One region of the Aquabacterium sp. G14 genome, then DNA from elsewhere that is predicted to be linked to it. Evidence: predicted binding sites of a transcription regulator. Region 1 holds the regulator's gene; each other region holds the start of a gene.
The links. The regulator FliA, encoded in region 1, starts transcription of late flagellar genes. The targets are predictions, from matches to a motif close to CTAAAGTTTNNNNNNNNNNNGCCGNTA.

Region 1 (10,456 bases):
TTGCCGCCAACTCGCGCGTGCCGGTCATCAACGGCCTGACCAACGAGTACCACCCCTGCCAGATCCTGGCTGACATCTTCACCTACATCGAGCACCGTGGCTCGATCGAAGGCAAGGTGGTGGCGTGGGTGGGTGATGGCAACAACATGGCCAACACCTGGCTGCAGGCCGCAGAAATTCTGGGCTTCACGGTGCACGTGAGCACGCCCAGCGGCTACGAGATCGACCCGGCCGTGGCCGGCATCCAGTCCACCGACTGCTACAAGGTGTTCAAGGACCCGATGGACGCCTGCCGTGGCGCCGATCTGGTGACCACCGATGTGTGGACATCCATGGGCTACGAGGCCGAGAACGAGGCGCGCATGAAGGCTTTTGCCGACTGGTGCGTGGACCGCGAGATGATGGCCGTGGCCAAACCCAATGCCCTGTTCATGCACTGTCTGCCCGCCCACCGTGGCGAGGAAGTCGAAGCCGAGGTGATCGATGGCCCGCAGTCGGTGGTGTGGGATGAGGCCGAAAACCGCATGCACGTGCAGAAGGCGCTCATGGAGTACCTGCTGCTGGGACGCATCGGCTGATGCCCCTCCCCATGGGGCAGCGCTTCATGGGGACAGGCTCAGCGCCAGCGCACAAACCAAAGGGACTCCGAGGAGTCCCTTTGTCATGGGCGCGCAGAATGTCGCGCCTGGATCATGGCGATGTCAGCGATGCGCACTCTGGGCAGACACCCGGAACACCGCCATGGCGGCAACGAGCTCATCGGATTGCTGGCGCAGTCGCTCTGCCGCAGCAGCCGTCTGCTCCACCATGGAGGCATTTTGCTGTGTGGTCTGATCCAGCCGGGTGATGGCCAGGTTGATCTGGCCAACCCCATCGTTCTGCTCGGAACTGGAGACGGTGATTTCGCTGACCAGGGCACTGACGCGACGCACCTGTTCGACGACCTCACCGATGATTTCACCGGTGCTGCCAACCAGACTGCTACCGCTGTCCACCTGCTCGACACTGCGGGTGATGAGTTGCTTGATTTCCTTGGCCGCTTCGGCACTGCGCTGAGCCAGGTTACGCACTTCGCTGGCCACCACGGCAAAACCACGGCCCTGTTCGCCGGCCCGTGCGGCCTCGACCGCGGCATTGAGCGCCAGGATGTTGGTCTGGAAGGCGATGCCGTCGATGACGCCGATGATGTCGGTGATCTTGCGGCTGGACTGCTGGATGCCGGCCATGGTGTCCACCACGCGGTGCACAGCGTCACCACCGCGTGACGCCACATCGGAGGCCTGCCCTGCCAGGCGGTTGGCCTGGTGTGCGTTGTCCACGCTGGCGCGGATGGTGGAGGCAATTTCCTCGACCGACGCGGCGGTTTGCGCGATGCTGGCAGCCGCATCTTCGGTACGGCTGCTCAGAGACTGGTTGCCGTGCGCGATGTCGGCACTGGCCTGTCGGATGGCGTCGGCCGAGCGGTTCACCTGCTGGATCGCTGTTTCAATGTGCTGAAGGGCATCGAGCAGCTTGCGGCTCACGCGCCCCCGCGCTGACAGGTGAGACACCTGCAAATTGACCGTGCCATCGTCGCCTTGGATCTGTTCGACGATGCGCATCAATTCTTCGGCCGTGGCAAAGTCCGACCGGGCACGCAGGGCCAGCAAGACCAGCACGATCGACTCCACGACCACGTAGAGCGCATGCTCGATGACCCGCATGAAACTGGGTTCGGTGAAGCACATCGGGCCCCAACCCCAGGTCTGAAACTGGTTGAACGTGATGTGGTGAACGGCGATGGCAACCGCCCCGGCGATGATGGCCGCGCTGCTGCGATAAACCACCAAGCAAGCCAGGAAAGCAAACACGGCAAAGTGCGCCTCACTGTGTCCGCGCGCGACGTGGATCATCAGGCCGACCATGGTCATGCCCAGGACAGGCAGCCCCACGCGGCTGAGCAAGCCGCCTTTGGACATGGCCGCAACCCCCAGGGACAGGCCCATGAACAGCAAGCCCAACAACAATCCGAGGGTCAGGTTGTTGTAGATCCAGCCGTAAGCCAGGGTGCCCAGAAAAACAGCGGCGATGCCCCACAGCACCACAATGTCATGACGGTGGAACAGGTAACCGGGAGAGGAGTCAGCGCGCATGAAGATGTCCTTTTTCGTGGGCGCATCTTATCGGGACAACCCCGGAAAGGGTGCGCAAAAAAGCACGCTGCCACGGAAAATCAGGGGAGCGAACGCGATGCCCTTGATTTGAATCATTTCAAAGCCAACACATCACCAGACCACGCGCAGCGCTCCGGGCCCCCTCACCACTCTCGCAACTTGACACGCAGACGGGCGATGGATTGACTGTGCAGTTGGCAGACGCGGGATTCGGTCACCCCCAGCACAGCCGCGATTTCCTTGAGGTTCATGTCCTCTTCGTAATAGAGGCTCATGACAAGTTGCTCACGTTCGGGCAACTTCTTGATCGCTTCCACCAGGGCATGCCGCATGCGATCGTCCTGCAGGAGGCTGAGCGGGTCGCTGCCACTGTCGGCGACATGGCGATCCAGGTAATCCTGATCACCCTCGTCGCCACTCATGTCTTCCAGATAGATGAGTTGGGTGCCACGCACCTTGCCGAGCATGTCCTGGTAATCGGGCAGGCTCAAACCCATCTCGGCAGCGATCTCGCTTTCGTGCGGCGCACGCCCCAGGCGCTGCTCCAGACGATGAACGGCGCCTTCGATGTCGCGCTGCTGCTTGCGGGAGCCTCGGCTGAGCCAGTCCGCCCCTCGCAACTCATCGAGCATGGCGCCCCGGATGCGCTGGGTGGCAAAGGTTTCGATCTGCACCCCTTGCGCAGGATCGAAGCGGCTGAGCGCGTCGGCCAGACCGATCATGCCCACCTGGATCAGGTCGTCGACCTCGACGTTGGCAGGCAATTTGGCCATCATCTGATGCGCCAAGCGGCGCACCAGCGGACTGTACTGGCGCAACATGCCATTGACGTCGAGACGCCCTTTGGCGGTGTACGTGCTGGGTTCCATGTACATCAATTATGGGCCGAGGCAACGCGAGCCGGCAAGGCCGACCCTGGTGAGGTGAGGTGTTCGAAGGCGCTATCGCCCAAGCTCAAGGGCAAGGCACCGTGGAGCAACGCGGCAGCCATTTCCATGAAGTGGGGATCGGGATCGGCGGTGGCCGCTTGCTGGGGGTCGAGCTGATGTGCGCTGCGCTGGGCCACCCCCAGAAAGTCATCGGCGCAACGGGCCAGGCGCTGAGCGACAGGCTCGGCCTGGGCACTCTCGACGGGGGCGCACAGCAACAGGTCGTAGCTCATCCAGCCGCCGCGCTGGCTGAGGATCTTGACGGCCGCATAGGCATCCGTGAGGCCCTCGGCCATGTCATTGGTGAAAATCAGGGGGCGCAATGCCATGCCGCGAGCGGGTTGGCCGAACAGGCGCACGATCTCGCTGGCCGAGGCGTGTACCAAGACCACATCGCTGCGGGGCGAGGCATCGGCCAGGGCCGGCAGCAGGCTGGCGCAGGAGCCACGGGCATCCACATGGCGCAGAGGCAAGCCCCTGGCGGCCATGTAGCTGATCTGGTCGGACAGGGGCTCGATGCCCTCGGCCAGATCAAAGGCCACCAGCTCGCTGGGCGCGCGTGCCTGTTCGCTGGCATCGACCACGAGGGTGTGAAGGCCAAAGCCGGCGTAGGCGGCACACAGGCGCTCCAGCACCAGCCCGCCACAGCCGGATCGGCCATTGGCCACCACCGGAATGAAGCGCAGTACGCGTGAGACGAACATTTGCCGCAAGCCCTGGGCCTGGTCAACAGGATGGTGGGCGCGGGTGCCGGCAGAGCCGGCCTGGGAACGGGCGTGGCGTGTCATCGGCGCTGTCTGAGAACGTTGGCTTGCGTTCAGGGAGCCACGAGGCTTCACATGGCGCGGGCGGCGGCCTGGGTTTCCGTGTGGCTGGGGGCAGAGAACACGAGGCTGACCTCGGTGGGGTCGAGGCGGTAGGCCGGGTTCAGGCTGGCGCGCAGGGCGCGGTGCACCAGGGCCTGCGAGGACAGGCGGTGCCAGTCTTCGGGCACGCGCTGGCCGTTGGCCACGCCGACCACCTTGAGCTTGTGACGAATCAGGGCGTCCAGGGCCGGGCCGAGCTTGACGGCCTCGTCGAGCTTGGAGAGGATGACGCCGGCACAGGCATCGGCCTGGTAGGCGTGCATCACGTCTTCGATGGCGTCGCCCTGGGCCGCGGTGTTGATGACCAGCAGCTTCTTGATGCTGGGGTGGGCCAGCAGGTCGAGCAGTTCCTTGGTGCGGCCATCGCGCTGGGCCATGCCGGCGGTGTCGATGAGGATCATCTTCTTGCCGGACAGCAGCTCCAGCAGGTCTTCCAGCGCGGCGCGGTCGTGGGCCATGTGCACGGGCACGCCCAGGATGCGGCCGTAGGCACGCAGCTGTTCATGGGCGCCGACGCGGTAGGCATCCAGGGTGATCAGACCCAGGTTGGAAGCACCGTGCTTGGCCGCGAAGGTGGCGGCCAGCTTGGCAGTTGTCGTGGTTTTGCCCACACCGGTGGAGCCGATCAGGGCGAACACACCGCCTTGGTCTTCGATGGCGCGTTCACGGTCGGCCGTGTTGAGGTTGCGTTGCAGCACCTGGGTGGCCCACTGCACTTCGTCGTGGGTGCCGTCGATGACTTCGGCGGGCATGGCGTCGAGCATCTTGCGGATCAGCACGGCCGAGAAACCGCCATCGAGCAGCTTTTGCGCCAGGGCGGCCTGGGCCGGCGTACGGCCGAGCTTTTCGACGAAGGCCATGGTGTCGAAGCGCTCTTTCATCATGGCGCGCATGGCACGCAGCTCGCTCATCATGAAGGCGTTGGCGTCCTGCGCTGCCTTGAGGGCTTCGGCGGTGGCCACTTCGACGGCACTGGGTCGCGCAGCTTCGGCACGGACGGCTGAAGCAGGCACCATCTGAGCCATCGTCAGGTCGGCGTGCGCGGCAGGCGTTGCGGTGGCGCGGGCGGCGCGAACGGGTGCGGCCGCGCGCGGGGCGCTGGCCACGGCCGCGGCTTCGGCCTGGTAGGCCGCCCAGTCTTCGGCCAGGTGTTCGTCATGGGCCTGAGCGGCCACGGGGCGGTGAACCAGATCGGCGCCCAGGTCGATGGCTGCGGCCGCTTCGGGAATCGGGGCAGCTTTGGGGGCGGCAAAGCGCTGGCTGAGTTGTTCTTCGGCGTTGGCTGCTGCCACGGGCTCGGCGCGCGACTGCAGGGCAGCCTGGCGACGCTTGAGCATGCGCTCGCGCACGTAGTCCTGGAAGGACAAGGTGCTCATGGCCAGTTGCTTGACGTCGTCCTGCACGGAGCTGGCCAGGTTGGCCATGGCCGAGCGGGCGGGTGCGGCGGCAGGGGCATCGGCCGCCTTGCGAGCACCGACCGGCGCCGTGCTGGCGGGCGCACGGGGGGCGGGGGTGTCCTTGACGTAGCTGTCGATCGCAGGGATGCTCTCGCCGGCCATCGCCAGGATCTCGATGCCGCCTTCGGCCGCGGGCTTGGTGGAGAGGACCACGGCGTCGTCGCCGAATGCCGCCTTGACCTTTTGCATGGCCTCGCGGCTGTTGCGTCCAATGAAGCGCTTGACGTTCATGCGTGGCCTCCGATCAGGGTACCGATGCGAATCGAATGGGTCTCAGGGATCTCGCTGTGGCCCAGCACCTTCAGACGCGGGGCCGCACGCTTGAGCAGACGGGCCACCGAGGGGCGGATGGCGTCTGGCACGAGCAGGCAGGCCGGTTGACCCATGTTTTCCTGGCGCTGGGTGGCATCGGCCGCCTGGCGCGTGAGGTGGTCGGCCACGCCCGGATCCAGCATGGGACCGTTGGGCGAGGTCAGGGCCTGGGTCAGCAGGCGTTCGAGGTCGGGCTCGATGGCGATGACGTCCAGCTCCTTCACCGGGCCATAGATCTGCTGCACGATGGCAGGAGCCAGGCCAATGCGAATGCGGCGGGCCAACTCGGCCGGATCCTGCGCCACCTGACCACCGGCCGAGGCGCTTTCGGCCAGGGTTTCGATGATGGAGCGCATGTCGCGGATGTGCACACCCTCTTCCAGCAGGAGCTGGAGGACCTTTTGCAGGATGGGGATGCCGACCATTTTGGGAACCACGTCTTCGATGAGTTTGGGAGCCAGTTTTGTCACATGCTCCACCAGCTGTTGGGTCTCAACCCGGCCCAGCAGCTTGGCGGCGTGCAGTTGCATCAAGTGTGAGAGATGTGTGGCCACGACGGTCGATGGATCAACGACCGTGTAACCCGCCATTTGTGCGGCATCCCTTTGCCGCTCCTCCACCCACACCGCCGGCAACCCGAAGGCCGGATCGGTGGCCGCCGCCCCCTGAATGGGGTTCGTCACATGCCCCGGATTGATCGCCATCAGCATGTTGGGGAAGACCTCGCCCTCGCCCACGACAGCCCCGCGCAGGGTGATGCGGTAGAAGCTGGGGCGCAGTTCCAGGTTGTCCTTGATGTGGACGGACGGTGGCAAAAATCCGACTTCCTGCGCGAACTTGCGGCGAACGCCCTTGATCCGGTTGAGCAGGTCGCCGCCACGGTCCTTGTCAACCAGCTGGATCAGGCGATAGCCGACTTCCAGGCCCAGGGTGTCGACGGGCTGCAGGTCTTCCCAGGTGGCCTCGCCACCGGGGGCGACCGCGGCCGCGGGCTTTTCGACCGGCTTGGGCGCCAGGCGCTCTGCCTCCTGCTTCTGGTGGTTGCGCCAGGCGCCGTAACCCAACAGGCTGGCCACCGGCAAAAAGACGATGGATGGCATGCCCGGGATCACGCCCAGCAGGAAGATGATGCCGGCGGCCACACCCAGCACCTTGGGATTGGCCAGCATCTGACCCATGATCTGGGTGCCAACGTCCTGCTCCTTGCCCACGCGGGACACCACCATGGCGGCGGCCACCGAGATCAGCAGGGCCGGGATCTGTGCGACCAGGGCATCACCCACGGCCAGCAGGATGTAGGAGCTGGCGGCCTCAGAAGCCGACAGACCGTGCTGCACGACGCCGATGATGAAGCCACCAATGATGTTGATGAACAGGATCAGGATGCCGGCGATGGCGTCGCCACGCACGAACTTGGAGGCACCGTCCATGGAGCCATGGAACTCGGCCTCTTCCTGCACTTCACGGCGACGGCGCTTGGCCTCGGGCTCGTCGATGAGGCCGGCATTCATGTCGGCGTCAATGGCCATTTGCTTGCCGGGCATCGCGTCCAGGGCAAACCGTGCGCCGACTTCGGCGATCCGCTCGGCACCCTTGGTGATCACGACGAAGTTGATCACGACGAGGATGGCGAACACGATCAGGCCGACCGCAAAGTTGCCACCGATCAGGAAGTGACCGAAGGACTCGATCACTGCGCCCGCAGCGCCGGTGCCGGTGTGGCCTTCCATCAGCACGACCCGGGTCGAGGCCACGTTCAGTGCCAGGCGCAGCAAGGTGGTCAGCAGCAGCACGGCCGGGAAGGCCGCAAAGTCCAGCGGCCGCAGCATGGTGGCAGCCACCATCATCACCATCAGGGCGGTGGCGATGTTGAAGGTGAAGAACAAATCCAGCAGGAAGGGCGGCAGCGGCAGCACCATCAGCGCCAGCACGGCCACCACCACGATGGGGGCGGCCATGGCCTGGAAGCGCTTGGGATCACCGCCCGTCAGGGCCTGGAGTTTGAGCAACATCGGGTTCATGCTTCAGCCTCTGCTTGCATGGCGGCGGCGCGGGCCTTCGCCTTGTCGGACTGCTGGGGATCGAGCTCGCGCGGCACCTCCAGATCGGGCAGGTTGCCCGGCATCGGGGCCTGGCCGGTCAGGGCCTGACGCAGCTGGAACACATAGGCCATCACCTGGGCGACGGCGGTGTACAGGGCCACCGGCACTTCCTGCTCCAGCTCGGTGTTGGCATACAGCGCACGGGCCAGTGGCGGCGCTTCGAGCACAGGGACACGGTGCTCGGTGGCGATGTCACGGATCTTGAGCGCGACCAGGTCCAGGCCCTTGGCCACCACACGCGGCGCGCCCATGCTGGCCTCGTCGTACTTTAGCGCCACAGCGTAGTGGGTCGGGTTCATCACGACCAGATCGGCCGTGGGCACAGCGGCCAGCATGCGCTTGCGAGCCTGCTCGCGCATCAGCTGCTTGATGCGGCCCTTGACCTCCTGGTTGCCTTCCTGCTGCTTGAATTCTTCCTTGACGTCCTGATGGCTCATGCGCATGCGCTGGGCAAACAAGAACTTCTGCAACGGCCAGTCCAGCAAGGCGAAAGCCGCGATCACCAGCAACATCGAACCCATCACCTCGGCCAGAGTGGACCCCAAGGTCGCGATGGCCGCCGGCAGCGGCATCGCCAGCAGGTCGACCATGCGGGGCCAAGCTTTGTACAGGAACATGACTCCCGCCACACCGAGGATCAGCCCCAGCAAGCTGGCCTTGAGAGCGTCGATGAGCTGCTGCTTGGAGAACACCCGGCCAATGCCGCTGATGGGATTGAGTGTGCTGAACTTGGGTTGCAGCACCTTGAAGGACATCACCCAGCCACCCGCCAAGACGCTGGCCGCCACCGAAGCGAACGCGATGCCGATCGCAAAGGGAATCACCACGATCAACCCCTCCAAGGCCCACGCACTCAGGCGCTGAACCATCATCTCGGGTGCGGCCACGGTGCGCGCGTCAAAGCGCAGGCCGGCATTCAAGAGCTTCTGCATGTGGTTCATCCACACCGGCGTGAGCCCCATCAGCACGCCGGTGGCGACGAGCACGACCAGAAAGTGGCCCAGGTCCTTCGAGCGGACCACCTGGCCTTCTTCCTTGGCTTTCTGCAGCTTCCGCGCGGTGGCGGGTAACTGCTTGTCTTGTGCGCTGTCGTCGGACATGGTGAGAAAACACTCCTGCTGGGACAGGATTGTTGGTCAGCCCCGCCCAAACTTGAGCGAGATAAGCAGGGCCGCCCACCCCCTTTTCCCCGCACCCGACACCCGTTGGGTGACCACGTGCCCACCCGGACACATCACAAATGTGACAATTGCCTGCAAAATGAGGCTTCATTGGCAGTTGACGGCGCCCCCAATCCGTCACACTGCCCCAACCGTCCGAATCAGGCTCAGGCCCGCCAACCCCATCCTGCCGCGTCGATGACCTCCGAGACCCCCCAGTTCCAAGCCCATTGCGAGCGCCTGATCGGGCTGCTGCCCGAACTGGCCAACAGCGTGATCCGCCGCACACTCGAAGCCTTGCGTGCGCCCAAGGGAGACTTGGCCGTGGCGCAGGATCGGCAGTTGATCTTCGGGCTTGCCAGCCTCCTGCAGCAGCACCAGTTGCGCTTCCATGAGGCCCTGACGCACCGTTTTCAATCCGAGATCGCCATGGCGCGGCAGTCCCGGCAGACTCACTCGGAAGCGCGCAAGTCACCCGGACTCAAACTCGACGAACTCAGTCTTGTGGACGAGTCCGCCGCAGAGACCACGATCGAGGTGGCACGCACGGTCCAGCTCATTGACTTGGTCACCGAGTGGTCGCTGCGCGAGTTTCAGTCCTACACGGCCGCCTTGCGTGGCGATCCCGACATCCACGCCGAGGCCAACCCATTCAGTCCGGCCGCTTTCGCCCGTGCCTTGAGTGACGCGGTGTCCGTGCTGCAGCTGCCTGGCGCCGAGCGACAGCTGCTGCTGCGCGTGGCCGGCAAGGAGCTGGCCCGCCTGCTGCATCGCTTTTATGGCGATGCCAACCTGCAACTGCATCAGGAAGGTGTGATCCCGGTTGAGTACAAGGCCGTGATCAACCCGCACGCACCGGCGGCCGCGGCACTGGACGTGAACCGCCCTGGGGCACTGGATGCCCTGCTGCAACGGCTGCCCGCGGCCCTGCAGATGAGTCCGTCTGTGGTGACGGCCGCACTCGACCGCGCACTGCAACAACTGCCGCTCAACCAACTCGGCGCCCAGGTTGACGACCCGCACGCCATCCAGAGTCTGAGTCAGTTGCTGGAACGCATGGTCAAGGAAAGCGGCTCCGTCCCCGCCGTGCAGCCGGTGGTGCAGGACCTGCAGACCAGCATGATCCGTCTGGCCCTGCAAGAGCCACAGCTGGTGGAAAACCTGCAGCACCCGAGTTGGCAGCTCATCAACGATCTGGTGTCCTATGTGGGTGGGTTCCGACATGATGAGGCGGCTGAGCAGCACGCCTTCATCGAACGGATCCGCCCCATCATTGACCAGTTGGTGAGCAACACCAGCCCCCAGGCTGACGACTTCGTGCAGGCACGTCAGGCCATCCAGGAAGCGATCGACGCGCAGAGCGCGGAGTTGCTGGCCAGCCGCGAAGCCACGCTCAAAGCCCTGGAAGAGGCCGACCATCTGGAAACCCTCAAAGGCCTGCTCCACCAGCAAGTGGAGCAGCATCTGGAAGGGCACA
Region 2 (10,456 bases), on a different contig from region 1:
TTTGAGGTCAATACGCAATGCCCGTTCAGTGTCCGGGCAATCAGGCACCGTTGTTCAGCAGTTGAGCGGCAGCTTTCTCCGCCTGTTCTGCGGTTTGCATCATCTTCATCTGCGTTTCAAACTGGCGAGCGGCCGTGATCATCGACACCATGGTCTCGATCGGGTTCACGTTCGAGCCCTCCAGCGCACCGTCTTGCAACTGCGCGGTGGCATCGGCCGGCAGGTCGCCGTCGGGAGAGCGGAACAGGCCGTCGTCCCCCCGCACCAGCTTGGTCTCGGGCGTCACCAGCTTCATGCGGCCCACCGGCGTGGTGATGCCGCCTTGCTGGCGCACGCTCACCGTGCCATCGGGGGCAATGCTGGGCGTGGTGCCCGCTGGAATCGTGATGGGGCCACCATCGCCCATCACCGGCAAGCCGCCGTGGGTCATCAGGTTGCCCTGCGAGTCCACCACCAGCGAGCCGGCGCGGGTGTAAGCCTCCGTGCCATCGAGCCCCTGCACCGTCAGCATGGCCTGGCCACGCATGGCCACATCCAGCGCCCGGCCGGTGAAGTTGATGGGGCCAGCACTGTCGTCGTAGCCCACCGTGGTGTCGAGGGCGTACACGCGGGTGCTGGCACCGTCTCCACGCACGGGCACGGCGCGCACCGCTTGCAACTCGGCGCGAAAGCCCGTGGTGCTCACGTTCGCCAGATTGTGCGAGAGCACCTCCTGGCGCTGCATGTTCATCTTGGCGCCAGCCATGCTGAGGTAGATCATGCGGTCCATGATGGGCTCCTGAGTGCGCTACCGATCAGCGCAGGTTGACCAGGGTCTGCAGCACCTGATCTTCGGTCTTGATGGTCTGCGCATTGGCCTGATAAGCACGCTGCGCCACGATCATGTTCACGAGTTCGCCGGTCAGGTCTACGTTGGATTCTTCCAGGGCGCCGCCTTGCAGCAGGCCGAAGCGACCACTGCCGGGCTTGTCCACCAGCGGCGCGCCCGACGCAGACGTGTCTTTCCACTCGTTGCCACCCACAGGTTGCAGGCCTTGCGAGTTGGTGAAACGGGCCAGACCGATCTGACCACCCACCTTGGTCACGCCGTTGGTGTAGCGCACCAGCACGGCGCCGTTCGAGTCGATCTGGAAGCTGGAGAAGTCGCCCTTGGGGTAGCCCGACTGCGTCAGCTCATTGATGGTGGAGCTGCCGGCGTACTGTGTGATGCCGCTGAAGTCCACCAGCACACCTGCGATGGCCGAGCGTGTGCCAGACGCTGGAATCGTGGGCAAGCCGACCGAGGCCAGGCTGACGCCAGTGAGCGTGGCGCCGGCGCTGTTGACGATGTTCAGGGGCTGACTGGTGGCAGGGTCGAAGTTCACCGTGAAGGACGCGTTCCCGCCGTTGAGGTAGGTGCCGTCCACGGCCGTGAACACCTGCCATTGGTCCACGCCGCTCTTGCGGAAGTAGTACTCCAGCGGCACCGCCTCACCGGATGCGTCGTACAGCGTTTGTGTCGTCGCAAACGAGTAGGTGCCGGCAGTGGGCGGGTAAACGGTGGCATCGAACGCGGTGTCGGTGGCTTCCGCGGCATTCAGGTTCAAATCCGCCGTGATGCGGCTGGTCGCCTGCGCGGCGCCACCGGTCAGGTTCAGCTTGATCGGCTGGCTGTCCTGGCTCAGAACCTTGTGGCCCTCGTTGTTCACGATGTAGCCATAGCTGTCCACCTTGAACTGGCCATTGCGGGTGTACAGGCGCTCACCCGCCGCTTGCAGGTCCTCGGTGCCGCTGACAGGGTCCCAGCGCTGGACCATGAAGAAGCCATCGCCGTTGATGGCAATGTCCAGCGGGTTCGAGGTGGTGGTCAGGTTGCCCTGGGTGAACTGTTGTGCCACCGCGGCCACGCGCACCCCGATACCGATCTTGTTGACACCGCTGCCACCCAGCGAGGCGGCATACATGTCGGCGAATTCAGCCCGAGAGGACTTGGCACCGTAGGTGTTCGCATTGGCGACGTTGTTGCCGATCACCTCCAGGCTTTTGCTGGAGCTGTTCAAGCCGGAGAGACCTTGTTGGAAGCCCATGATGATGTCCTTTCAGGATCAGGAAACAGCCTTGACCTGGCTGTAAGCGGTGCTGCTGCCGTTGCTCAATTCCAGCGTCAGCGTGCCATTGGTGGTGTTGACGGCCTGAACCAGTGCCGACGTCAGAGGGGTTGCCGTCACGGCGGTGTTGCCGCTGGCGGCCGTCACCTTGAAGCGCATGCCGTTGGTGGACATGCCCTCGGGCGGCGTCCACTCGAAGCCCTGGCGACCGGCGCCCTTGTTGGTTTGCGTGACCGTGTCCACCACCGCACCCGCGGCATTGAGGATCTCGATCTGCACCTTGCCGGCATTGGCCGCCAGTTCATAGCCGCCGCCTGCCTTGCCAGTCTCGGCGTTGTAGGCCAGGTCATTGCCTTCCAGCAAGACCGCACGCCCGACCAGGCCCGCGCCTTGCAGCATCTGCATCTGCGCCAGGCTGCTGCCCAGGCTGCTCACGGTGTTGTTGAGCTTGTCGATGCCCGTTACCGTGTTGATCTGCGCCATCTGGCTGGTCACCTGGGCGTTGTCCATCGGGTTGAGCGGGTCCTGGTTCTGCATCTGCGTCACCAGCAGTTTGAGAAACCGGTCAGAGGCCTCATTGGCGGCGGCCGTGGCACTTTTCGTGGTGCTTTGGCCGCTGGTGCCGGTGGTGCCCGAAATGGCGGAAGTGCTCATGGGTAATCCTTGCTGATCGGTTCAAACGGGATGGCCCGCATCAGTTGCTCTGGCCCATTTGCAGGGTCTTCATCAACAGCGACTTGGTCGTGTTCATGACCTCGATGTTGTTCTGGTACGAACGCGAGGCCGAGATCATGTTGACCATCTCCTCCACCGTGTTCACATTGCTGTAGGTCACATAGCCATCGGCGTCGGCCTGAGGATGCTTCGGGTCGTGAATGCGGCGTCCGGGCGTGTTGTCTTCCGTGATCTGAGACACGGTGACCCCGGCGGTGCCCGGACCGCCCATGGGCGTGGTGGTGAACACCACCTGGCGTGCCTTGTAGGCCGAACCATCGGGGCCGGCCACGGTGTCGGCGTTGGCCAGGTTCGAGGCCACCACATTGAGCCGCTGCGACTGCGCGCTGACGGCGCTGCCGGACACGTTGAAAATCTTGAACATCGACATGATGGGCTCCTGATCCGTTCAACTCACTGACCGGTGATGGCCGTGTTGAGCGTGCGCATCGACGAATTGATGAAGCGCAGCGTGGCCTCATACCGAACGGTGTTGTCGACAAAGTTGGCACGCTCGCGGTCCATGTCCACCGTGTTGTTGTCCAGGTTCGCCTGGGTCGTGGGGGCATAGGCCAGTTCGGCGCTGGCTCCGCTGCCTGCCAGCTGACCGTTGCGCTGCATGTGGCCCGGGTTGGCGGCGCTCATGCCCAGGCGGGGCGCCGACATCCCGGCTGGGCCCACCGAGGCCTGACCCGTGGCGTTCTTCAGCGCGGTGGCGAAGTCAAAGTCTCGAGACACATAGCCCGGCGTATCGGCATTCGCGATGTTGCTGGCGATCAGGCGCTGGCGTTCCGACCGCAGCTTCAACGCTTCGGTCTGAAAGTTCAGGGCATCGGTGAGTCGGTTCAGCATGGTCGGGCCCTCCGGGGTGGGCGGTTCACACGAATGGTGGATCTGGCCGTATGGTGATCGCCTGGGGCCAAAACATGAGCCGAAATAAACGGGCTTTCCCGGCTCATTTCCCAGCCTGGGGGCGCAATGGGCGGCGTACAGTCGTTTGCACCATGCCCACAGTCCATCTGTTCTCCCCCATCCCCCCGCGCCTGCGCCAACGCGGCCTCAGGCGTGTGCTGTGGGCCATGTGCCTGGGGTGGCTGGCGTGCTGGATCCCGACGCTGGCCCGCGCGGACCAGAGCGCGGTTGACCCCGCGCCGCTGTCAGGCCTGGTCAGTCAGTGGCTGCAGGGCCAGACGCAGGTGCAGTTGCCCCAACAGGTTCAGACCCATGCCGGGCAGGCCCAACCCGGCGCAGCGCCGCGGGTGGAGGTGGCGCTTGGCGAGCTCGACCCACGCCTCAAACTCGCCCCCTGCCAGAAAGTGGCCACTTACATGCCCCAAGGCATGAAGCTGTGGGGCCGTACCCGCGTGGGCCTGCGCTGTGAGCAAGGTGCCGTGCGCTGGAATGTGTTCTGGCCCGTCACCGTCAAAGTCTGGGGCACCGCCGTGGTGCTCAACAATGCCGTGACCCCCGGTCAGGAGATCGGCCCGCAGGACCTGAAATTGGCCGAGGTCGATTTGGCCGAGAGCAGCTCCCCCGCTGTGATGAACCTGTCGGAAGCGATCGGGCGTTCGGCCCAGCGTCGCCTCGAAGCGGGCGAAAGCCTGCGCCAGTCGGATTTGCGGGCGCGCCGTTGGTTTTCAGCAGGGGATCCGGTACGATTACATGTGAAGGGTCCAGGCTTCATGGCCGCGTCCGAGGGCACGGCCCTGGCGCATGGCGACGAAGGGCGTTGTGCCCGTGTCCGCACCAGCCAAGGCCGGGTGGTGTGTGCCCAACCCACGGGGGAAGGGCTCGCGGAGCTCACATTGTGAAATTTTCGCCCACACCCCCTTACCGTTGCTTACCCCCTGGCCCGGGAAAATCTGTAATTCACGCTAAAGTTTGCTCGCATCACGTCGATAACGCAGATGTGATCACCTGGGATCGGCCGGGTGCAAGGAGCAAATCATGAAAATCGGCAACCTGGTGGACAAGGCCCTGACGGGCTTGAGTTCGCGCTCTGAAGGCGTCGGTTCGGCCAAAAACACGGGCAAAACCGCTGCGTCGGAAGGCGCGGCGGGCAAAAGCGCCACCGTGACCCTGTCTACCGCAGCCAATTTGCTGGCGGAAGACACCGCCACGTTCGACGCGGCCAAAGTGGCCCGCATCAAGCAGTCGATCGACAACGGCACCTACCAAGTCAACGCCGGCGCCATCGCCGACAAGCTGATTGGCAACGCCAAGGAACTGCTGCAAGGCCGCCAAGGCTGAGCACCTGATTTCGCATGGTGAATGCGCCCAACCCCAACGCCCGACTCGCTGCTGGGGTGGCGCACATCGAAACCTGCCTGAATGAGTTGGACGCCGCGCTCGCCGCGGGTGATGCCAACCGCATCGAAGCCCAGGCGCAGCAACTCCAACGTGCGCTGACCGACGGCCTCTCTGCCGCCCAAGCTTCTGCCCCGCAAGCCCTGACGCCCGATCTGCGTCAGCGCCTGCAAGCGGCGCAAGCCCGTACGCAGGCCCTGCAAGCGGCGGTTCACAAAGCTTTGGCCTCCACAGGCCGCACGCTGAGCGCTTTGTTTCCGCAAGAGGCCCACGATACCTATGGTGCGCTGGGCCAAAGCCCCGCGGCACGTGCCCTGGGCAAAGCCTACCGCTGAGCCACAGGTTCTGCCTTACCAGGCTCAGCCCTCGCTGGCGCCTTCCACAATCAACTGCACACGCTGGCGTCCCTGAAACTCGTTCAGGTCGATGCGAAATGCCAGTTGCGCCTTGCTCGGCAGTGGCTCCGTCCGGCCAAACCAGATGCCATCGCGTACCTGACCCTGCACGCGCAGGCTCAGCTTCAGGTGGCGCTCGCCCACCAGGCGCTGGTTCAACACCTCCGCCTCGTCGCTGAACACCGGGGCTTCAAAGCCCGGTCCCCACACGGCGCTATCCAGTTCCAACACAGTCTCCGCCGTGAACCATTGCGCATCCAGGGGGCCATCCGTGCTCAGTTGGCGCAGCAGCAAGCTGGGGTCCAAGTCGTCATTCGCCACGCGCACCAGCGCCGCCTCAAAGGTGTCAAAGTCCTCTTCGGCAATGGTGCAGCCGGCCGCCATGGCGTGGCCGCCAAACTTGCGCAGCAGCCCGGGGTGGCGCTTGCCGATCAAATCCAGCGCGTCGCGCAGGTGAAAACCGGCAATCGAGCGTCCCGAGCCCTTGAGCAGCCCATCCTGCCCCAACGCGAACACAAACGTCGGGCGGTGCAGCCGGTCCTTCAGGCGCGAGGCCACGATGCCCACCACGCCCTCATGGAACTCCGGATCAAAAATCGCCAGCGCCGCAGGCGGTTCGCCCTCCGGCAGCACCGATTCCAGCATCATCTCGGCCTGCTCGCGCATGCCCGCTTCCAGCTCGCGGCGCTCGCGGTTGATGCCGTCGAGCTGCTGCGCCAGGGCCTGCGCCCGCACCGGGTCATCGGTGATCAGGCACTCGATCCCCAGCCCCATCTCGGCCAGACGGCCCGCCGCGTTGATGCGTGGCCCCAGCGCAAAGCCAAAGTCCTGGCTGCTGGCCTTGGCCGGATCACGCCCGGCGGCGGCAAACAGCGCGGCAATGCCCGGCTGCATGCGCCCGGCGCGGATGCGCTTCAGGCCCAGCGCCACCAGGCGGCGGTTGTTGGCGTCCAGGCGGCCCACGTCGGCAATGGTGCCCAGGGCGACCAAATCCAGCAGGTTGTCGATGCGGGGCTGGGTGGCGGCGTCGAACACGCCGCGCTGGCGCAACTCGGCGCGCAGGGCCAGCAGCACATAGAACATCACGCCCACGCCCACCAAGGCCTTGCTGGCAAACTCACAGCCCGGCTGGTTGGGGTTCACGATCACGTCGGCGTCCGGCAGGCTGACCTGGCCATCGTCCAGCACCACCGGCAGGTGGTGGTCGGTGATGATGACGCGCATGCCCAGCGCGCGGGCGCGGGTCACCGCCTCGTGGCTGGCCATTCCGTTGTCCACGGTCACCAGCACATCGGCTTGCTGGGCCTTCACCAAATCGACGATGGGCGGCGTCAGGCCGTAGCCGTGCAGGGCGCGGTCGGGCACCACGTAGCTGAGCTGGTCGGCGCGGGCGCCCAGCATGCGCAGGCCGCGCAGGCCTGTGGCGCAGGCGGTGGCGCCGTCGCAGTCATAGTCGGCCACGATGCAGATGCGCTGGTCTTGCGCGATGGCATCGGCCAGCAACACAGCCGCTTCCTGGGTGCCACGCAGCGTTGGCGGCGGCAGCAGCTTGCTGGCGTTGTCATCCAGCTCTTCGGCGCTGCGCACGCCGCGGGCGGCAAACAGGCGGGCCAGCAGGGGGTGAACGCCGGCTTGCTCCAGGCTCCAGGCGGTGCGCGGCGGCACGTCGCGGGCAATGATTTTCATGGTCACAGGGGCTCAAGCAGGTCGGTCACGCGGGCCGTGTCGGGGCGGCCGGTGAGTTGGCGCAGGGCACGGCCCAGGCGGGCGCCCAGGGAGGGCGCCGCGGCCGGCGTCAGCGTCACGGCATGGCGTTCGCCGCACAGGGTCAGCTTCACGGCCTCGCCCGCGTCCAGCGCGGTGCAGATGTCTTTCAGCACCGTGGCGTCCACATGCTGCCAGGCCTCCAGCCACAGCGGCATGTCGTCGGCCAGCAGGGGCGCGCGCAATTCGTTCACCCATTGCACGGGGGCGGGCAGGGCGGTGTTCGCTGGGGGCTGGCCGCAGCCGCTCAGCCAGAAGGAGTTGACCGTGGCCAGGCCCGCCGCCTCGCGGGCCTCGTTCAGCGGGTGCTGGTACAGCAGCATCTGCACCTCGCTTTGCAGGCGCCGCACCATGCGGGCCTGCGGGTGATCGGTCAGCCACAGGTCGGGGTTGCGGCCAATCACGCGGTCCAGTGAGGCCGTCGGCAGGCCTTGCAGCGAAGGGTGGGCGGCGTACCAGCGCTGCGCTGCGCCCCATTGCAGGGTCCAGCCGTCTTCCTCAAACAGTGGGCGCACGGCTTCCAGCAAGGTGCGGGATTCGTCCTCGCTCAGGCCCAGCGTGGCCGGGTCCAGCAAGGTCAGGTGGTCGCGGCCCATCAGCCAGTGGCCGGGGCTCAGCAGGCCCCAGCACAGCGCGGGGTCCAGGCTCACGCCGTCCTGGGCGGCCCACCAGGCGGCCCAGGGCAGCAAGCCGTCGGCGTCCGCCGGGTTGGTGTCGGCAGCAGCACCCGGCCAGCCCATTTCCGCCGCCAGCACGCGCTCGTGCGGCATCGACAGGGCGTATTCATCCCCCAGAAGGCGCTGGCTCACCTGCAAGGCGCCCAGCAGGCGGCGCAGGTGGGGTAGTTGCCCGTCCTTGTTCAGGTGTGGCAGGGCGTGCTGGCAGGGTTCGGACAGGCTGGCGACAAACGGCAGCACCCAATGACGGGGTGCGGCCACAACAGAAGAGGGCGGGTGCATGGGATGGGATTATCGAATGAGTACACTTCCCCCACCATGAATCTCCCTTATGAATGGCGCGTGGGTTGGCGTTACACCCGCGCCAGCCGCTCCGCGCGACGCAACGGTTTCATCTCCTTCATCTCCGGTGTGTCGGTGCTGGGCATCACCCTGGGGGTGGCGGCGCTCATCATCGTGCTGTCGGTCATGAACGGCTTCCAGAAGGAAGTGCGCGACCGCATGCTCTCGGTGGTCGCCCACGTGGAGCTCTACAACGCCAGCGGCGAAGGCCTGCCCGACTGGCACGCGCTGGCCGCCCAAGCCAAGCAGAACCCCGCCGTCATCGGTGCGGCGCCCTTTGTGCCCGCCCAGGCCCTCATCGCCCGGGGTGAAGACATGCGCGGCGCCATGGTGCGCGGCATCGTCCCCTCTGAAGAAGCGGCGGTGACGCCCCTGGCCGCCGCCATGCAAGACACCTTCGCGCGCCTGCAAAGCGGGCAGTGGGGCGTCGTCATCGGGCAAGAAATGGCCCGCGTGCTGGGTGTGACCGTGGGCGACCCGCTCACCGTCGTGGCCCCCAGCGGCCAGGTGACGCCGGCTGGCGTGGTGCCCCGCCTCAAGCAGGTGACGGTGGTGGGCATCTTCAACGCCGGCCACTATGAATACGACAGCGGCCTGGTGCTGATGCACGCCGACGATGCCGCACGCCTGTTCCGCACCGGTGGCCCCACCGGGGTGCAACTCAAGCTCAAAGACCCGCAAGACGCCCGCCGCGTGGCCGGCGAGCTGGCCGAATCGTTGGGCGCAGACGTCATCGTCCGTGACTGGACGCACACCAACCGCAACTGGTTTGACGCGGTGCAGGTGGAAAAGCGCATGATGTTCATCATCCTCACCCTGATCGTGGCCGTGGCCGCCTTCAACCTCGTCTCCACCCTGGTGATGACCGTGACCGACAAGCGCGCCGACATCGCCATCTTGCGCACCCTGGGCGCCAGCCCGCGCTCCATCATGGGCATTTTCATGGTGCAGGGCGCGCTCTCGGGCGTCATGGGCACGCTGGGCGGCTTGGGCATGGGCCTGCTGGTCGCCTTCAACATCGACGTCATCGTGCCCGCCATCGAGCAGGCCCTGGGCGTGCACTTCCTGCCCGGCAGCATCTACCTCATCAGCAAGATGCCGTCCGACCCGCAGTGGGGCGACATCGCCCCCATCGCCGTCATCTCCCTGGTGCTGTCCCTGGCTGCCACGCTCTACCCGAGCTGGCGCGCCAGCCGTGTCCAACCTGCAGAGGCCCTTCGGTATGAGTGACATCCTGCCCGCCCACCACCGTCCCTTGCGCGTGCGCAAGGTGCACTCGCTGCGCACCTTCATCTGGCTCGCCAAAGGCGCGCGCGACTTTGCCCGCGCCCCGCTGGTCGGCCTGTCGCACGGCGTGCTGATGGCCGGCTTTGGCGCGCTGATGCTGTGGCTGGCGTGGGACCGCTTCTGGGTGCTGGCCGGCGCCTTGTCGGGCTTTTTGATGGTGGCGCCCATTCTGGCCACCGGCCTGTACGCCGTCAGCCGCGCGCTGCTGCGTGGTGAGGCGGCGGGCCTGTCGGCCGTGTGGCAAGTGTGGGCCTCGCTCGACCAGCGCCTGGTGCGCTTCGGCATCCTGCTCATGGCGCTGGGCACGGGCTGGGTCGTCACCTCGGCGGCGCTCATCACCCTGGGCGTGAGCCCATCGGTCACCACCCCGCAAGATTTTCTGACCCGCGTGGTGCTGGCCCCCAACCCCGGCTTTTTCGAGATCTGGTTGCTCGTGGGCGGCTTGATGGCCGCGCCCGTCTTCGCCTCCAGCGTCGTCGCCATTCCCCTGTTGGTGGACCGCCGGGTGACCGTGCAGGCCGCCGTGCTCACCAGCTGGCGCGCCGTGATGGCCAACCCCATCTGCCTGAGCACCTGGGCCTTGTTGGTGATGAGCCTGACGCTGGTGGGCCTGGGCACCTGGATGATTGGCCTGATCGTGGTGATGCCCGTGCTGGGCCACGCGACCTGGCATGCGTACCGCGACTTGGTCGTACAGGAAGCTGTTTGATATGTTTGGTTTGACAGAGGAACAGATCGCTCAGTTCGGTCTGACGATCGGTGTCGGTGGCTTCATCCTCTACATGATGTTCATCATCCTGCAACTGGCGCGCGAGTCCAAGGCAGGCAAGTTCGGCACCTTCGTGCTCTTCCTGGTGCTCGGTTTCGGGGTGCTGGGCTTCGT
Region 3 (10,456 bases), on a different contig from region 1:
GCAAGAGATCGACCTGGCTCTGAAGGGTCTGGGGGTGCCGGTGGTGCTGCTCAAGGGGGCCGCCTACGTGGCGGCAGAGCAGGCCGCAGCGCAGGGGCGCATGGTGTCTGATGTGGATGTGTTGGTGCCGAGTGGGTGTTTGGCCCAGGCGGAGGCGGCGCTGATGTTGGGGGGGTGGACCAGCCGGGCCAAGTCAGACTACGACCAGCGTTATTACCGAACCTGGATGCATGAGTTGCCGCCGATGGTGCACATTCAGCGAGGCACCGTGCTGGACGTGCACCACGCGATCATGCCGCTGTCGGCACGTGTGCATCCGAGCTCGGCCTTGTTGCTGGCGGCGGCGAGGCCTGTGCCGGGTTTTGCGTGCTTGCAGGTGCTGGCACCCATCGATCAGGTCTTGCACAGTGCGACTCATCTCATGCATGAAGGTGAGTTCGAGCAGGGTTTGCGGGGATTGGTTGACCTGGATGCCCTGTTGCAGGAACATGGGACAGATCCTGGGTTTTGGCCTGGCTTGGTGGCGCGCGCGGTGGCTTTGGAGCTGACCCGACCCTTGTTCTACGGTCTGCGCTACGTGCAGGCCATTTTGGGGACCAACGTGCCTGCAGTTGTGCAGGCCGAGTTGGTCGGTGCGCCTGGTGCAAGCCCGTCGCGGTGGGTTTTGCGGATGATGGACGGTTTGTTCTTGCGTGCGTTGAGTCCGGCCCACGAGTTGACGTCCGATCGATGGACGCCGCTGGCGCGAGGGATGTTGTACCTCCGTGGGCATTGGCTGCGTATGCCGCCGGGCCGCTTGACCCTGCACTTGTTGCGTAAATTGTTGCCAGCCCGGCAGGGAGTGTGAATGTCGATGCCGTCGTCTTCGAAGCGGGTTGGGGGCCTTCTGGCGCGCCGCGGCGCGCTGCTGGCAGCAAGTTGCTGCGCCAGTCTCTGCTTGTGGGCGTTGCCCGCACAGGCACAGTGGAGCGCGCTGCCCGATACCATCGCCAAGGTGAAGCCTGCTGTGGTGATTGTGGGCAGCTACAACCCGACCACGGCGCCGCGTTTCAGTTTGCGGGGCACCGGGTTTGTGGTGGGGGCAGGTAACTGGGTGGTGAGCAATGCTCATGTCTTGCAAGCCGCTGGCAGTGCCGATACGGCGGGGCAGTTGGTGGTGCAGGTTCGCACGGGCCCCGATTCGTTTCAGACGCGTGCGGCCAAGGTGCTGGAGAAAGACGTCTTCCATGACCTGACCCTGTTGCAGATTGAGGGGCCACCGGTGCCGGCCTTGCCCGTGGCAGATTCAGATCGTGTGAAGGAAGGGCAGGAGTTGGCCTTCATGGGATTCCCGATCGGTGGGGCCTTGGGTTTCTCGTCTGTGACGCACAGGGCGATGGTGTCGTCCATCACGCAGGCACGGTTGCCATCGGCGCAGAGCGGGCAACTGAACGAGCGGGCCATCCGAGGCTTGCGAGAGGGCAACTTCCTGATTTTTCAGCTGGACGCCACGGCCTACCCTGGTAACAGCGGCGGTCCTTTGTTTGACCCGGCCTCGGGAGAGGTGGTGGGGGTGGTGAACATGGTGTTGCTCAAGGGGGCCCGTGAGTCTGCGCTAAGTCAGCCGTCGGGCATTTCGTATGCGATCCCGGCACGCCATGTCCGCGAGATGATGGCGCGTCAACGACCCTGAATGACCGGGCTGTCAGCGAAACTGTCGCTGGAAGCGGTATACACCCAACGCCCAGAAGACCAGGCCGAGCAGGGCCATTTTCATGGCCTTGGGCCACAGCACAGTCAGGTCGCTGCCTTTGAGCAGCACGCCATAGGCAATGTCGACGAAGTAGGTCATGTGTGAGAACGCCACCATGTTCTGCAGCCATGAGGGCATGCTCTCGCGCAAACTCCAGGTGCCTGAGAGCATGATGATGGGCATCACCAGCAGCACGACAATGAGGCCCACCTGACCCGAGTTGCGGGCGAAGGTGGAGGCGAGCACTCCCAGCCCGGAGCTGGTGATGGCGTAAAGCGCGATCAGGGTGAAAAAGACCCACGGGCTACCGACAAAGGGGACCCCCACGAGTTGGTGCATGACGATGCCGACGGCGACCAGTGAGCCGAGTAGCACCACCGATGTCATGGCAAAGGCCTTGGCCAGCACGATCTGCAGAGGGGACAGGGGAGACACCAACAGTTGCTCCACGGTGCCTCGCTCCTTCTCGCGAACCAGGGCTGCTGCGGGCAAGAGGATGCATGCAACGGTGACCATGGTGAGCAGCTCGGACAGCGTGGCGTACCAGGATTCCGTCAGGCTGGGGTTGAACCGGGTACGTGGCTGGATGTCGATCTGCGGTAGCACGACAGGCCGACCTTGCGCGGCGGCCTGTCCACCGATCAATTCGCCCACCAGGGTGAAGAGGATGCGTTCGGTGTAGCTGGACAGGAGGAAGCCGAGGTTGGCGTCGCTGGCGTCTACCACCAACTGCAGCGACGGACTTTGCGCACGCAGCAGGTCTCTCTCGAAACCGTGCGGCAGGGTGAGCACACCACGCAGCTCTCCGCGCTTCAGGGCGCGTGAGACGTGTTGATCGTCATCGGCCAAGGGAACGATGGTGAACTGCTGCTTGGGCAGACGGTAGATGAGCTCGCGCGACAAGGTGCTGTGGTCGCGATCAATGATGCCGATGGGGGTCTCCTTGAGGTCGAGCGCAGGGGCGCCAGACGCCAGCAGGATATCGAGCGTGAAGATGAAGATGACGAAGCTGAGCAGGGCGCGGTCGCGGTAGAGCTGCTTCCACTCCTTGGTCATCAGGGCGCTCACTTGAGTGAGCCAGCGGCGCAAGCTCATGTGGAGGTCCTCTTGTGGAACAGGGCGTGGGCCAGGGCGAGGGCTGCTGCACCGTATGCGGCCATGGCCATCATTTCAGGCCAGAACACCTCAATGCCGGCGCCGCGCACGTACACCCCGCGAATCACGCGCAGAAAGTCGGCGGCGGGGAACAAGTGGCTGATGAACTGGTTGACCGGGTCAGCGGTCTCCAGCGGTGCGTAGAGGCCGGCGAACTGCATGGAGGCGATCACCGCCGTCATGGTGGTGATGATGATGGCGGCCTGCTGTGTCTTGACGGCCGCCGAGACGAGCAGACCCATGCTGGACGTGGCGATGACGTAGAGCAGCATGGCGAGCGTGAAAGCCAGTGCATGGCCACGGAAGGGCACGTCAAACCAGAAAGCGACCAGCGCCCAGAGCATGAAGCCGTTGACCATGCCGATGCCCACGACCGGGATGAGCTTGCCGAGCAGGAACTCGAAGCGGGTGACAGTGGAACTGGCGATGTTGTAGATGGAGCCGCTTTCCTTCTCGCGCACGACGCTCACGGCGATCAGGAGTGGCGGACACATCATCAGGATCATCATCATGAGCGCGGGCGCAATCATGGCGACGCTGCGCAGCTCGGGGTTGTAGAGGTAGCGGGTTTGCAAAGCCACAGGCTGGGTGACTTGGCGTGTGAGGGCAGAGTGGGCGCCCCATTGCGCCGCGGCATAACGCTGGCGCAGGTCGTGGTTGGCCTGGGCGTTGATGGCCTCGACGTAGCCGCCGATGGTGCGCGCGGGCTCGGTGAACGCGCCGTCGATCTGGACGGAGACCTCGGCGGTCTGGCCGCTTTGCAGTTGGCGCTCGAAGCCTGGGCCGACCCAGATGAGCAAGCGTGCCTGGTAGGCTGAGAGGGCCGCGTCGGCGCGGGTGGGTGCGTGGGTGACTTCCACCTGCTTGAAGTGGCGGGTGGAGAGGAAGCGCTGGGTGTATTCGCGGCTGGCGGCGGTTTGATCTTCGTCGACGATGACGACGCCGACGTTGTCGATGTTGCTGGTCATGCCGTAGGTGAACACCAGCATCAGCAGGATAGGCAGGAAAAAGGCGAGGGTCAGGTAGAGCCGGTCACGCAGCGCTTCGCTGACCTCTTTGGCCACCAGGGTGCGCACACGCAGCAGGTTCATGCGGCCTCCTGGGCATGGGCGCCTGCGTCCTGACCTTCGCGGCTGAGCACGATGTCGATGAAGACGTCTTCCATGGTCAGGGGCCGCGGAATGACGTTGGCGCTGCGCTGCCGTGCTGCACGCAGCACGCTGAAAATGCGGGCACGGTCAGCTTCAGGATCGTGCGACATGAGGTGGATGTTGCGGCCGTGGAGCACTGCGTTTGCGAAGCCGGCTTCCTGGAGCGCCTGCATGGCCAGCAGGGCATTGCGCGGGGTGATTTCGAGCAATTGGCCGCGACGCGCAAGCAGGTCTTGCTTGAGCTGGGCAGGCGGCGCGTCGGCCACGACACGTCCGGCGTACATCATGGCCACGCGGTCACACAGTTCGGCTTCTGCCATGTAGTGGGTGGTCAGCAAGATGGCAACGCCGTCTTCGTGGGCCAGCTTGCGCAAGATGCTCCAGAAGTGTTTGCGACCAATGGGGTCCACGCCGGAGGTGGGCTCATCCAGAAAGAGCACGCGCGGGCGGTGGACCAAGGCGCAGCCCAGAGCCAGACGTTGGCGCAAGCCCATGGGAAGACTGATGGCGGCAACCTGCTCATAACCGTGCAGTTCGCCCAACTCTATGGCCCAGCGGGTACGTTCGCGGGCTGTCTTGCGGGGCAAACCGTAGATGCCGGCAAACAGCATGAGGTTCTCCTCCACCGTGAGGTCGGTGTAGAGCGAGAAGGCCTGCGACATGTAGCCGATGCGCTCTTTGATCGCCTGGCGGGCGTGACGCATGTCGGATCCGGCGACGCGGCCCAGGCCGGCGCTGGGGGGCAGGATGCCGGTCAGCATTTTGATGGCGGTGGTCTTGCCCGCACCATTGGCGCCTAGCAGGCCGAAGATGTCGCCATAGCCGACCTGGAAAGACACGCCATCGACGGCGCGAAACGACCCGAAATCTCGCGTCAGGGCCTGGGCATCGATGGCCCAGCCGCTGTCACGCTGGCCGATCCCTTCGGGGCTGACGTTGGCGCGGGCATCTCTCGCCGGGCCTTCAGGGGGGACGGCCAGAGGCAGCGTGGCGCCTGTGTCGGCAAGGCGGGCTGATGGTGATGGCGGCAGGTACGAACGCGCTGCGATGGCATCGGTCCACAGGTGGGCGATGAACAGGTCTTCCAGTTGCGGCCGGGTGACGATGGGTGCTTCGACCTTGGGTAAGCCGGCGGCCACCAGGGCTGCTTGGACCTGGCTCTGGGCTTGGCCGGGATCCCGCAAGGGCACAAACATCCTCACCTGACCTTGTGTGGCCTCGTGTTGGGGAAAGGCTTGCGTGAGGACGGCCAGCGCCTGACCTTCTGCGGGACACTGCACGATGGTGGCGTCCGCGCGGTCAATGAGCAGGTCGGGCGCGCCCTCGAGGATGATCTGCCCTTCGTGCATCAGGGCCACATGGTCGAAGCGACTGGCTTCGTCCAGGTACGCGGTGGAGATCAGTGCAGTGATCTGCTCAGTGTGGATGAGTTGCGCCAGGATGAGCCAGAAGTCTCGGCGGGAGACTGGATCGACACCGGTGGTGGGCTCATCGAGGATGATGAGACGCGGGGCATGGATGAGGGTGCAAATGAGGCCAAGCTTTTGCTTCATGCCGCCCGACAACTGGCCGGCGGGGCGCGCTCGGAAGGCGCTGAGGCGGGTGACCTCAAGGAGCCGTTCTTTGCGCTCGCGCAGCTGCGCGGGGGGCACCATGCGCAGGCGGGCAAAGAAGTCGATGTTCTCTTCAATGGACAGCGTTGGGTAAAGGTTCAGGCCCAGGCCTTGAGGCATGAATCCGATGGCGCTTTTGACTTGCTCGGCCTGCCGTTCGGTGTCGATGGTGCGGCCGAGCACCTCGACCTGCCCCTCTTCGTGGCTGAGCACCCCGGCCACCACTTTCATGAGGCTGCTCTTGCCTGCGCCGTCGGCGCCGATCAGGCCATAGATCTGGGCGGGCTTGATGTCCAGGGAGACCTGTCGCACAGCTTCGACCAGGTCGTAGCGCTTGACGAGTTTGTGCAGCCGCACGACGGGTCGCGCCCGTCGCCGCTCATCAGGCAGGATGCTGCTGGACGCGAACTGGGAGTCCATGAGCTCAGTGGCGGGGGGCGTGCCAGGCAGCGTCCGGGCTCAGGCGGATCATGCCGTCGGCAGGCTGGCCAGGCAGCAGTTTGAGCTGCGATGCTTTGGTGGGGTAAAGGCGAACTTCAAAGACCAGCTTGGTGCGCTCATCGCGCGTTTGCACTTCCTTGGGCGTGAACTCGGCTCGGTTGGCAATGTAGCCAACCTTGGCCTCGATGGGCTGGTCGGGGTCAGAGTCGGTCCAGATCTGGGCAGCTTGGCCCAGTTGGACGCGGCCTAACATGGGCTCGGGGATGTAGGCCTTGAGATAGACCTTGGACAGATCTGTGATGGCGTACAACGGGACGCCATGGTTCACGGCCTCACCAGGGTTGATGTAGCGCGCCACCACATGACCATTGACGGGGGCGCTGATCGTCAGCTCCTTGGATTCGCTGGCGGCCTCCAGTGCCTTGGCTTGGGCCATCTCGGCCTGGGCGATGGCGGCCTGCAATTCAGCCGAGCGCGATGCGATGCGCTGGGGGGCGAGGCGCGCGTTTTGCAGGTTGACCTGGGCTTTCTGAACCTGCGCGCGGGCACTGCTGTATTGTTCCAGCGCACTCCGGGTGGCCACCTGCGCGCGCTCCAGCGCCTGGGGGCCGACAAAGCCTTGCTCGGCCAGTTGCTTGACGCGGTCGCGCTCCAGGGCACTTTGTTGGGCCACCACGCCGAGCCGGGTGAGCTCGGCCTGAGCAGCAGTGAGGTCGGCCTGTGCTGTTTGGGTGAGCATGGCGGTTTCACTGCGCAGCAAGGTCAGGGAAGATTCGAGGGCGCGAACCTGGGCCATTTGGGCTGCCGCCGCGGCCGCAGCCTGTGCCGTGCGCGCCGCCACACCGTCGTCGTGCAACTTGAGCATGACTTGGCCTGATTTCACCGTGTCGCCCTCACGCACCAGCACCTCGGAGATGCGCGCAGGCACGCGCGCCGACACCACGATCTGGTCGCTCTCCATGCGGCCATTGACCTGCACCAGGCCGCTGTCCGACTCGGACTGGCCGCTCAGGAAAACACCTGCAGCCAGTGCAGCCACGGCCACCAGGCCTGCCCCCACCATCCAGCGACTTGTGCGTGTCCATGCCATCTTGTTTCGCTTCCCTTGTTTGCGCGTCAAGTCTACCGGGAAGCGGCGCGGTTGTGCGATTTGTCACGCTGTCTGCCAGCGAGGGGCAACCCTGTGAATTTGTTTGGCGGTCGCCCTTCAACGTGGACGGTTCGCGGCCGATAACCCTCCAAGGTCATGGAGGTGCGGTGATGAAAGTGGAAGCAAGTTTGATGTCGCTGCGCGCGCAGCACCGGTCTGAGCGTGCCCATGTGGTCAGTGAGCGTTTGCAGTGGCAGGTCGGTGCATCAAGGCCCGACGCGGCCATGCCTGCCGCTGCTTTGCCGCGCCCGGTCCCCATGGCCATCAACCCGACGGGCAAGGCGGAAGAGCCTCTGTCTTCCGCCGAGAACACTGAGGCGTCCGGGGTGGTGTCGGGCAACCTGTCGCCGCGCTTGCTCGCCTTGCGCGACATGTTGGAGCGGCTGACAGGCGAGGTGATTCGTCTTTATGGCGAGGAGGCTCGCGAGGCAGCGTCGCAAGGCGCGCAAGGTGAAGGCGAGTTGCGCGTGCGCGAGGAGGCTGGGCCCCCGTCCGCCTCGGGTTTGGCGGCGGGTGGACCATCCTGGTCATATGAGCGGCACGAGCTGTATCACGAGGCCGAGTCCAGCGACTTTGCGGCGCAGGGGGTGATCCTGACGGCGGACGCACGTCAAGTCAGCTTCGAGCTGAGCTTGAGCATGCAGCGCAGCTTCACCGAGGTGTCCAGCACGGTGTTGCGAGGCGGGGCGGTGCAGCAGCAAGATCCTTTGGTGATCAATTTCGATGGGATGGCCGCGCAGTTGCAGGATCAGCGCTTCAGTTTTGACTTGAATGCCGATGGTCAAGTCGAGCAGGTGGCCCTGCTGTCAGGTGACAGGGGCTATCTGGCATTGGATCGCAATGGCAACGGTCGCGTCGATGATGGCCGCGAGCTGTTCGGCCCCATGACAGGCGAGGGGTTTGCCGAGCTGGCCCAGTGGGACGATGATGGCAACGGCTGGATCGATGAGGCCGATGCCGTTTTCAAACGCTTGCAGGTGTGGATGCCGCAAGCGGGAGGTGTCGCTGCAACCGAAGCCGACGGCGAGAGCGCCGCGACCGTCGCGCCGGCATCGGCCACGATGCGGTCCTTGAGCACCTTGGGGGTTGGTGCGCTGTACTTGGGGGCCGTGAGCACACCCTTCGAACTCAAGGGGGCCGACCAGCAGAGCCTGGGCACGGTGCGCTCCAGCAGCGTTTACCTCAGCGAGGCAGGTGGCGCAGGCACCGTCCAGCAAATTGACCTGACAGTGTGACGCATCTGTCATCATGGCGGGGGTGAATGGCGCCTAAGCTGTTGGCGTCAAGTCAGTTTACTCACGTCAATCAGGATCGACTCATGGACATCAAGAACAGCGTTGCCCTCATCACGGGCGGTGGCAATGGCATTGGCGAGGCTGTGGCCAAGCATTTCGTGCGGCAAGGGGCCAAGGTGGCCATTGTTGACATGGTGCAGGAGGACATCGACCGTGTGGTAGCCGAGATCAAGGCCATGGGTGGCGAGGCCATCGGTGTGCAGGCCGATGTGAGCAGCGAGGCTGACACCGCACGCTTTGTCGAGGCCACCGTGAGCGCGTTTGGTCAGTTGAACATTGCGGTGGCCTGCGCGGGCATCATCCGCGACGGCACCATGCTGGCGCTGGACAAGACCACCGGCAAGGTCTCTCGCAAGATGGGCATGGACAAGTGGAAGCCAGTGATCGACGTGGACCTGACCGGCACCTTCCTGACCCTGCGTGACGCGGCCGAGGCCATGGTCAATGGCGGGTGGAAGGGGCTGTTGGTGCCGATTTCATCGGTCAACAAGATCGGGCAGATCGGACAGCTGAACTATTCGTCGGCCAAGTCGGCGGTGGCGATGATGCCCAAGATCATCGTCGGGGAGTTCCTGCTGCGCGGCATCCGCAACATCCGTTGTGTGGGCATTGCGCCGGGCTACACCGCCACTCCCATGCTCACGGGCATGAACCAGGAGGCGCTCAAGGCCATCTTGAAGGATGTGCACATCGATCGCCTGATCGAGCCGCAGGAGATTGCCGACATGATTGGCTACTGCGTGCAAAACGAAGCGCTCAATGCCACCACCATCGAGATCACGGGGGGGCTGTGCTACCCCGGCGGCATCGCGAAGTGAGCGGGCCTCACGGATAGAGTTGCCGTATCTCGCGGTAATTCTCAGCCGTGACCGGCACGAAGCCCGTCATGCCCAGTTCCTGCAACATCGGCTGCAGGCGCTGGGTGTGCCCCAGAAACACCCTGCGGATCTGCTCTTGCAGCGCTGGGCACAAGGCCAAGCGGATCACGAAGGGGTCGTAGGGGATCGGCTGTGAGCGCCACAGCACATGGATCTCGTCCATGCGGAGGGTGCCGCGCCGTACCGCTTCGTCGATGGCGGTGCTGGAGACGAACGCCGCATCCACCCGGCCCTGACGCAGAGCCTCCAGCGACCGATCATGCGAACCGGCAAAGGTGATGCGTGAGAAGTAACTTTCCAGCGAGAGCCCTGTCAGCGACTGGATCGCCTGTCTGGGCAGGACGGCTCCAGAGGTGCTGGCTGGGTCGGTGAGGCTGAGGGTGCGGCCTCGCAGTTGCGACAGGTTTTGCAGGTGCGTCGATCGCTTGCTGATGAGCACCGAGTGGTACGCGCTTGCATCCGGGGTTGCCGGGCCCGGGCGAAGGCGGAACGAGGCCACCGGTGTGAGCTGGGCACCCCGGCTCATGGCCACGGCGTAGGACGCGGGGCCCATTTGGGCGACATCGATGTCACCGGTGAGCAGGCCTTCGATGACGGCGCCATAAGATGTGGTCGGAATCCATGCCACCCGCCTTCCCGTCGTGTGCTCAAGGGCCTTGAGCAGTGGGCGGTACTGTTGCGTTTGCCGGTATGGGTCTTTTTCCGGAACCAGGGCCAGCCTCAGCGGCCTGGGGTCTGCGCAGGCATGTGGGGGCTGTGCGACTGCATGCACAGGCAGGCCCAGCGCCACGAGCAGGGTGAAGACGTGGCGCAGCAGGCTCATGTGGGGGCCATGGAGGGGCGGCTGAGCAGTGCGCTGGCCTGGGTGGCTGGGACCGGACGACTGAAGAAGTAGCCCTGTACCTGATCGCAGCCCGCAGTTTTCAGGTGCACCAGTTGGTCGACCAGCTCCACGCCTTCGGCCACCACACACATGTTGAGGTTGTGCGCCAGCGTGATGATGGAGCTCACGATGACGGCGTCGTCGGGGCTGTTGCGGAT

Region 2: flgM (flagellar biosynthesis anti-sigma factor FlgM) is a predicted target of FliA. The motif match lies at 4,676-4,702, and genes of this name have one in related genera.
Region 3: WIT60_RS15300 (SPM autocatalytic domain-containing protein) is a predicted target of FliA. The motif match lies at 7,299-7,325, and genes of this name have one in related genera.

The regions. Positions count from the first base shown of each region.
Region 1 is NZ_JBBEYB010000005.1:129,010-139,465, forward strand. Features, by position in the region: gene argF (ornithine carbamoyltransferase) at 1-578, shown strand, start outside; gene WIT60_RS07760 (methyl-accepting chemotaxis protein) at 702-2,132, opposite strand; gene WIT60_RS07765 (RNA polymerase sigma factor FliA) at 2,297-3,022, opposite strand; gene WIT60_RS07770 (P-loop NTPase family protein) at 3,028-3,870, opposite strand; gene flhF (flagellar biosynthesis GTPase FlhF) at 3,918-5,636, opposite strand; gene flhA (flagellar biosynthesis protein FlhA) at 5,633-7,729, opposite strand; gene flhB (flagellar biosynthesis protein FlhB) at 7,735-8,919, opposite strand; gene WIT60_RS07790 (DUF1631 family protein) at 9,178-10,456, shown strand, end outside.
Region 2 is NZ_JBBEYB010000021.1:24,215-34,670, forward strand. Features, by position in the region: gene WIT60_RS15770 (flagellar basal-body rod protein FlgF) at 41-769, opposite strand; gene flgE (flagellar hook protein FlgE) at 795-2,066, opposite strand; gene WIT60_RS15780 (flagellar hook assembly protein FlgD) at 2,085-2,741, opposite strand; gene flgC (flagellar basal body rod protein FlgC) at 2,782-3,192, opposite strand; gene flgB (flagellar basal body rod protein FlgB) at 3,216-3,653, opposite strand; gene flgA (flagellar basal body P-ring formation chaperone FlgA) at 3,806-4,612, shown strand; gene flgM (flagellar biosynthesis anti-sigma factor FlgM) at 4,749-5,051, shown strand; gene WIT60_RS15805 (hypothetical protein) at 5,069-5,443, shown strand; gene recJ (single-stranded-DNA-specific exonuclease RecJ) at 5,468-7,189, opposite strand; gene WIT60_RS15815 (hypothetical protein) at 7,192-8,226, opposite strand; gene WIT60_RS15820 (lipoprotein-releasing ABC transporter permease subunit) at 8,263-9,516, shown strand; gene WIT60_RS15825 (DUF2189 domain-containing protein) at 9,509-10,282, shown strand; gene WIT60_RS15830 (DUF2788 domain-containing protein) at 10,284-10,456, shown strand, end outside.
Region 3 is NZ_JBBEYB010000019.1:15,743-26,198, reverse strand. Features, by position in the region: gene WIT60_RS15330 (nucleotidyltransferase domain-containing protein) at 1-847, shown strand, start outside; gene WIT60_RS15325 (S1C family serine protease) at 854-1,672, shown strand; gene WIT60_RS15320 (ABC transporter permease) at 1,685-2,827, opposite strand; gene WIT60_RS15315 (ABC transporter permease) at 2,824-3,978, opposite strand; gene WIT60_RS15310 (ATP-binding cassette domain-containing protein) at 3,975-6,071, opposite strand; gene WIT60_RS15305 (HlyD family secretion protein) at 6,076-7,182, opposite strand; gene WIT60_RS15300 (SPM autocatalytic domain-containing protein) at 7,353-8,477, shown strand; gene WIT60_RS15295 (SDR family NAD(P)-dependent oxidoreductase) at 8,561-9,355, shown strand; gene WIT60_RS15290 (phosphate/phosphite/phosphonate ABC transporter substrate-binding protein) at 9,363-10,238, opposite strand; gene WIT60_RS15285 (putative bifunctional diguanylate cyclase/phosphodiesterase) at 10,235-10,456, opposite strand, start outside.